Regions from separate parts of the Lysinibacillus sp. CNPSo 3705 genome, predicted to be linked through region 1. Evidence: a T-box and tRNA genes for the amino acid it is inferred to sense, from the RefSeq annotation. Region 1 holds a T-box; the other holds one or more tRNA genes.
The links. The T-box of region 1 lies ahead of ileS (isoleucine--tRNA ligase). A T-box ahead of a tRNA ligase gene usually reads a tRNA of that ligase, here a tRNA-Ile.

Region 1 (3,396 bases):
CCATAATATCGTTTTCTTTTGTAAATTCACCGTTCGGGCTACCTGCATGCGTGAAGCCTTCCGGTAATAATTCTTTAGCTGTTTTTTGGAACCAAATATTTGACCCATGCTCACGGAATAATGCAGAGATATGGGCAATTGTTTCTGGTGTAATAATTGGTTCACCATTTTCAGCATAGAAAATTGGAATTGGCACACCCCAAGCACGTTGACGTGAAATTACCCAGTCTCCACGGTCACGAATCATATTATAAAGACGAGTTTCACCCCAAGCAGGTGTAAATGTTGTTGATTTTACAGCGTCTAGTAACTCATCACGGAATGCATCAACTGACGCAAACCATTGTGGTGTTGCACGATAAATAACTGGTTTTTTTGTACGCCAGTCATGTGGATAAGAGTGTGTAAAGAAGCTAAGCTTTTCTAATGCACCGACTTCTTTTAATTTTTCTGTAATTAATTTGTTTGCATCATTGTAGAATACACCTTCAAAACCAGGTGCTTCATCTGTGTAGCAGCCGCTATTATCAACAGGGCTAAGAATTGGTAGACCATACTGCTTACTAATATGATAGTCATCTTCCCCGTGTCCTGGTGCTGTATGAACACAGCCAGTACCCGCTTCAGCAGTTACGTGCTCTCCAACCATCACAAGAGACTCACGGTCGTAGAATGGATGCTGTGCAACAATTCGATCTAATGCTTCACCTTTAACTTCTTGAACAACTTCATACGATTCCCACTCAAGTTCGTTTGCAACTGTTGCTAATAATTCTTTTGCAATGATGAATTTTTTATCGGCAACTGCAACAACTACATAGATAAATTCAGGGTTTACAGAAATACCTAAGTTTGCCGGAATTGTCCAAGGTGTTGTTGTCCAAATGATAATTTTAGCATCTGCTGGGACAACATCTTTAGCATCTTTAATCGCAAAGCTTACATAAATAGAAGGCGATTTAATATCTTTATATTCGATCTCTGCTTCTGCAAGTGCAGATTCAGATGATGGAGACCAGTAAACTGGTTTTAACCCTTTATAAATATAACCTTTTTCAGCCATTTTTCCGAAAACTTCAATTTGACGAGCTTCAAATTCAGGCTTTAATGTAATATATGGGTTTTCCCAATCACCACGAACACCTAAACGGCGGAACTGTGTACGTTGGTTGTCGATTTGCTCGTAAGCATACTCTTCACATAATTTACGGAATTCAGCAACAGACATTTCTTTGCGTTTTACACCTTTGTTCGTAAGTGCTTGCTCTATTGGTAAACCATGAGTATCCCAGCCTGGAATATAGTTTACATGGTAGCCAGTCATCGAGCGATGACGTGTAATCATATCTTTCAACACTTTGTTTAATGCATGGCCGATATGGATATCACCATTTGCATATGGAGGTCCATCATGTAATACATACTCAGGGTATCCTTTAGTACGCTCCATCTGTAATTTATTAATGTCCATTTCATCCCATTTTTCTTGCATCTTCGGTTCATTTGCCGGTAAATTTCCACGCATTGGGAAATCTGTTTTTGGCATTAATAAAGTATCTTTGTACTCAACCATTTTTCAATTCCTCCTTTATGTTTACAAACAAAGAACATATGCACTTAGGCGCTCAATAAACGACAATTATTAGACTCATCACCATAACGTAGAGGTGATTTCACTTTCTAGGGGGTGTGCATAACTTATATTTACGGCAGTCGTTTTAGAAAAGTTATTAGTAAAATCAATACTTTTCAATAACGAAAGTATAGGGCCAAAGGAAGCCTTCCGCCATTTGAACATAAAAAAAGCTCCTCAATCCCTCAAAGGGACGAGAAGCTTATACTCGCGGTACCACCCTAATTGTAGCACAAAATCGTACTACCACTCTTCAAGCACGTTAACGTTGTGCATCACGAAATAACTTACTGCATTCAGTTATTTTAGCTCAGAAGTGATGTTCATTGTTAATTGCTTGTTCGGGCTCGCACTATCCCCAAATCGCTTAACTACGCCTAACAAATACTGTCTTCGTCTCTGCCTATTTTGCATATGTGTTCTAAATAATTACTATTACATTAGTATATGAAAATCATACTATCACGTCAAGTTTCACTTATTGCTACCTACTATAGGATTAAACTTGATCGGCTTCCTGTGCTTCTTCAACAGATGCTTGAATTTCAGTAAGGTCAATATCATATTGTAGCAAATGGTCCCAATCGTCTGCATTTAATAAATCCAGCTGTGCTTCTACAAGCATTTTAAAACGATTACGGAATACCTTTGATTGCTTTTTCAGCTCATCAATTTCAATTGTCACTTTTCTGGCCTTTGTTAAAGCCTCATTGATAATACGATCAGCATTTTTTTCTGCTTCCTTCACAATGAGTTTAGCCTCTTTTTGAGAATTTCTTCGTACTTCATCAGCTGCTTCTTGTGCAACAACAATTGATTTTTGTAACGTTTCCTCTAATGAGTTAAAATGTCTCGCTTGTTCTAAGGAAATTTCTAGTTGTCTGTCTACTTCCTTTTTTTCACGTAACAAAATTTCATAGTCTTTGATAATTTGATCTAAAAATTCATTTACTTCATCTTCAGCATAACCTCTGAAAGATTTAGTAAACTCCTTATTATGTATATCAATAGGTGATAATGGCATACGATCCTTCTCTCCTTTACATGTACATTCGTACTTTCTATTATACAATTGTTCCAACAACTTAGCAGTAAAAATTAATGGAATTCACTTGATTTTTAGCTTTTTTGGGTCAATCGACCGATTTGCAAACGAATTTTATCTTTTTTTGTACGACCTTCAGTCATCATAATTTTTATTCGACCGTTTCCACGTACAGATAAAATATCTCCTTCTTGTAATTCAAAAGCAACTGAATCTCGTTCAGTCCAATTGACACGTACCTTTTTACCTGTAATTAATGCTTGTGCCTTTTGGCGAGAAATTTTTAAAATCGTTGAAATAATCACATCTAAACGCATCGAAGAAACAGTATGAGATTCTTCTAGCCACTCATCCTCGTTTTGTAGCAAAGGCTCCGTCTCTTTAATCGATTCTACATGTACCTTTACCTTGCCAATGCCTGTTAAATGTAAGCGTACATATTCAACTACCTCTATCGCTACTACAAATTGTACAAGATGGTCATTGACACGAATATCACCGAATTTGCCACGATCCAATCCTAAAGATAACAAAGCTCCAAGGACATCTGGATGTCGTAATTGGACAAATTTCACAGGATATTGAATCGTAAATACTGTAAGCTGAAAATCTTCCTCCATAGGCTCATAATAAGTAGGATAAATTAGCATGCGTTGTCTTTCTGCTTCATCAAAGAGCCCAGCACTAGCTGTTTTTAATGTATCATACTGCCCAATTA
Region 2 (3,396 bases), on a different contig from region 1:
CAGCTGGGAGAGCACCTGCCTTACAAGCAGGGGGTCGGCGGTTCGAGCCCGTCATCCTCCACCATTTGCCGGTGTAGCTCAGTTGGTAGAGCAACTGACTTGTAATCAGTAGGTCGTGGGTTCGACTCCTATCGCCGGCACCATTTTGAGCCATTAGCTCAGTTGGTAGAGCATCTGACTTTTAATCAGAGGGTCGAAGGTTCGAGTCCTTCATGGCTCACCATTTAAATTGCCAACAAAATATGCGGGTGTGGCGGAATTGGCAGACGCACTAGACTTAGGATCTAGCGCCGCAAGGCGTGGGGGTTCGACTCCCTTCACCCGCACCATTTTTAAAATTTCATAATTGCCAGGATAAATAAATCTTATGCACATGCGGAAGTAGTTCAGTGGTAGAACACCACCTTGCCAAGGTGGGGGTCGCGAGTTCGAACCTCGTCTTCCGCTCCAAATGTGCCGGGGTGGCGGAACTGGCAGACGCACAGGACTTAAAATCCTGCGGTAGGTGACTACCGTGCCGGTTCGATTCCGGCCCTCGGCACCATTTTGAGCACTTGGTTTGGGACCAAGGGGTCGTAGGTTCGAATCCTGTCATTCCGACCATTTTATGGGGCCTTAGCTCAGCTGGGAGAGCGCCTGCCTTGCACGCAGGAGGTCAGCGGTTCGATCCCGCTAGGCTCCACCATAAAAGATAACCAGTATAAAGATCCTGGCGGCGTAGCTCAGCTGGCTAGAGCGTACGGTTCATACCCGTAAGGTCGGGGGTTCGATCCCCTCTGCCGCCATCTTAAAGGACCTTTAGCTCAGTTGGTTAGAGCAGACGGCTCATAACCGTCCGGTCGCAGGTTCGAGTCCTGCAAGGTCCACCATTTATATAATATTACGGAGGTATACCCAAGTCTGGCTGAAGGGATCGGTCTTGAAAACCGACAGGCGGGTAACACCGCGCGGGGGTTCGAATCCCTCTACCTCCTCCATTTTATAGTTAAATGGTGCTTGAAAAACTCGAAAAGAATATATTATTAACGCGGGGTGGAGCAGTGGTAGCTCGTCGGGCTCATAACCCGAAGGTCGTTGGTTCAAATCCGGCCCCCGCAACCAAAATGGTCCCGTGGTGTAGCGGTTCCATATTTGCGGGTGTAGTTTAATGGTAAAACCTCAGCCTTCCAAGCTGATGTCGTGAGTTCGATTCTCATCACCCGCTCCAAGGGCCTATAGCTCAGCTGGTTAGAGCGCACGCCTGATAAGCGTGAGGTCGATGGTTCGAGTCCATTTAGGCCCACCACTATTCCGAAGTAGCTCAGTTGGTAGTAGCACCTGACTGTTAATCAGGTTGTCGCAGGTTCGAGTCCTGCCTTCGGAGCCATTTTTTTGTGGGGAAGTACTCAAGAGGCTGAAGAGGCGCCCCTGCTAAGGGTGTAGGTCGGGTAACCGGCGCGAGGGTTCAAATCCCTCCTTCTCCGCCATTGGCCCGTTGGTCAAGTGGTTAAGACACCGCCCTTTCACGGCGGTAACACGGGTTCGAATCCCGTACGGGTCATACTGAAATCATTATTCTTCTGCTTATCACGTTTAGAGATAATCGTGTATAACCTTCATTTGGCCTTGGCTCTACACTTTCTAAAAAGCTAAAAAACAACCTTAAGATCCGCGTCCCTCTCATAAATAAAACAATAAAATTAGGCAATTCATTTAGAAAAAATTAATATATTTAGTATTTGCTTTGTGTTCACTATTGAATTGGACAAATAATCCATGGTAAATGGTCATAATATTGGTATATCCTTTGGAATATATCTATCTTTCTTTTATAATGGGAATGAATAGAATTCATAGGAGGTAATAAATGTGAAAAAAAAGCAGAGTAAATGGATTATGAGTGCAGCTTCTGCTGCTTTAATTGCTGCAGCAGTTGTTCCTACTGCAAGTGCGGCTAATTTTACAGACATAGCAAAAAGTGACCATAAAGAGGCCATTTTGGCACTAGCAGATGCAAAAATTGTAGCTGGATATCCAGATGGTTCATTTAAGCCAAACGGGGTCCTTACGAAAGGCAATGTAACGAAATTTTTAGGGAAATGGCTAGTATTAGAACACTTCCAAGTGCCAGCAGACTACAATAAAAAAGTACGTTTTACAGACATGCCTACATCTTCAAAAGATAAAGAATTACTACAGTATGCAGCGCTTATAAATGATAATGGTATTTTCAAAGGGACTAACAATAAGTTATTACCTTCCGAGTATATCTCGCGCGAACAAATGGCTTCTATTTTAGTACGTGCAATTGAAAAAGTTTACGATATCGATTTAATTGCAATGTATAAAAAAGAAAACTTTAAATCATCTATTACAGATTTAAAAGTAGCTTCACCAGAAAATCATGAGGCTATCATCGCATTAGAATATGCAAAAATTACAAATGTAACGACATTTAATCCGAAAAAAACACTAACACGTGGTCAATTTTCGTCATTTTTACATCGTTCAATGACGAATATCGGTGAAATGGTAAGAGGGCCTGAAGTGTCCATCCAAACAGTTAAAGTTATAGATGCAAAAACACTACAGGTAACATTAACAGATGGGACAAGCCATAAGGTAACATTAGCGACACCGCTTACTGAAAATGTGGAAACGAAGGTAGATTTCAAAATTAATGACAAGCCATATTCCGCTGTTGTTACATATGAAGTAAATGAGTTAAATGTACAATCAATTGAGGGTATTAATGCTTCACAGATTAAAGTTGTTTTCAACCAAGCGATTGATCCACTTTCTGTGATAAAAGCAGATGGGAAATTACAGGATAATGTTGTAGCTTTCTCTAATGTCGATACTTTAAGAGCACTATCGGTTATAAAAACAGAAATCAGTGCTGATAAAAAATCAATCATCTTTACAATGAATGAACCATTAAAAGGTACACATCGTTATGTGTTCAGTAACATCAAAGCGGAAAAGGGCACAGTGCTTCAAAAAGTAGATGCGAATTTTGTTATTGCTGGAGATACACAAGCGCCTACGATTTTAGGCACAACGCAAGGAAAAAATTCTTCAATCGTTAAAGTGCAGTTTTCTAAGCCAATGGCAGCATTTCCAAATGAGCGCATTCAATTTACATTAGCAAATGGTACAAAGGTATCGAATGTAGTTGGAAGCATTGAGCAAAACTCAACTGAAGCAACATTTGACTTATCAGCTGCAACAATGAATGGTGTGTATTTAGCGCCTGGTACAGCTGTTCAAATTACATTCGTAGCGGCAACAGATATGGCAGGGAATATAATTTCACCGAACCCTTCTACTGTAACAGTGAAAAAGGGAGATAAGGATGGTGTTCCGCCGACACTATCTTCTGTTACACAAACTGGACCAAATACGTTCCAGCTATTG

Region 2: it encodes a tRNA-Ile, which carries the amino acid that the T-box ahead of ileS (isoleucine--tRNA ligase) is inferred to sense. The anticodon was not compared.

What each region holds. Positions count from the first base shown of each region.
Region 1 covers NZ_JAQZSD010000013.1:63,853-67,248, reverse strand. The annotation lists gene ileS (isoleucine--tRNA ligase) at 1-1,573, opposite strand, end outside; T-box leader at 1,820-2,042, opposite strand; gene PVA17_RS08055 (DivIVA domain-containing protein) at 2,133-2,657, opposite strand; gene PVA17_RS08050 (YlmH family RNA-binding protein) at 2,753-3,396, opposite strand, start outside.
Region 2 covers NZ_JAQZSD010000031.1:33-3,428, forward strand. The annotation lists tRNA gene PVA17_RS13960 (tRNA-Val) at 1-64, shown strand, start outside; tRNA gene PVA17_RS13965 (tRNA-Thr) at 68-143, shown strand; tRNA gene PVA17_RS13970 (tRNA-Lys) at 148-223, shown strand; tRNA gene PVA17_RS13975 (tRNA-Leu) at 245-329, shown strand; tRNA gene PVA17_RS13980 (tRNA-Gly) at 376-450, shown strand; tRNA gene PVA17_RS13985 (tRNA-Leu) at 456-544, shown strand; tRNA gene PVA17_RS13990 (tRNA-Ala) at 610-685, shown strand; tRNA gene PVA17_RS13995 (tRNA-Met) at 712-785, shown strand; tRNA gene PVA17_RS14000 (tRNA-Ile) at 793-869, shown strand; tRNA gene PVA17_RS14005 (tRNA-Ser) at 885-977, shown strand; tRNA gene PVA17_RS14010 (tRNA-Met) at 1,027-1,101, shown strand; tRNA gene PVA17_RS14015 (tRNA-Gly) at 1,134-1,207, shown strand; tRNA gene PVA17_RS14020 (tRNA-Ile) at 1,209-1,285, shown strand; tRNA gene PVA17_RS14025 (tRNA-Asn) at 1,290-1,366, shown strand; tRNA gene PVA17_RS14030 (tRNA-Ser) at 1,376-1,466, shown strand; tRNA gene PVA17_RS14035 (tRNA-Glu) at 1,469-1,540, shown strand; gene PVA17_RS14040 (S-layer homology domain-containing protein) at 1,849-3,396, shown strand, end outside.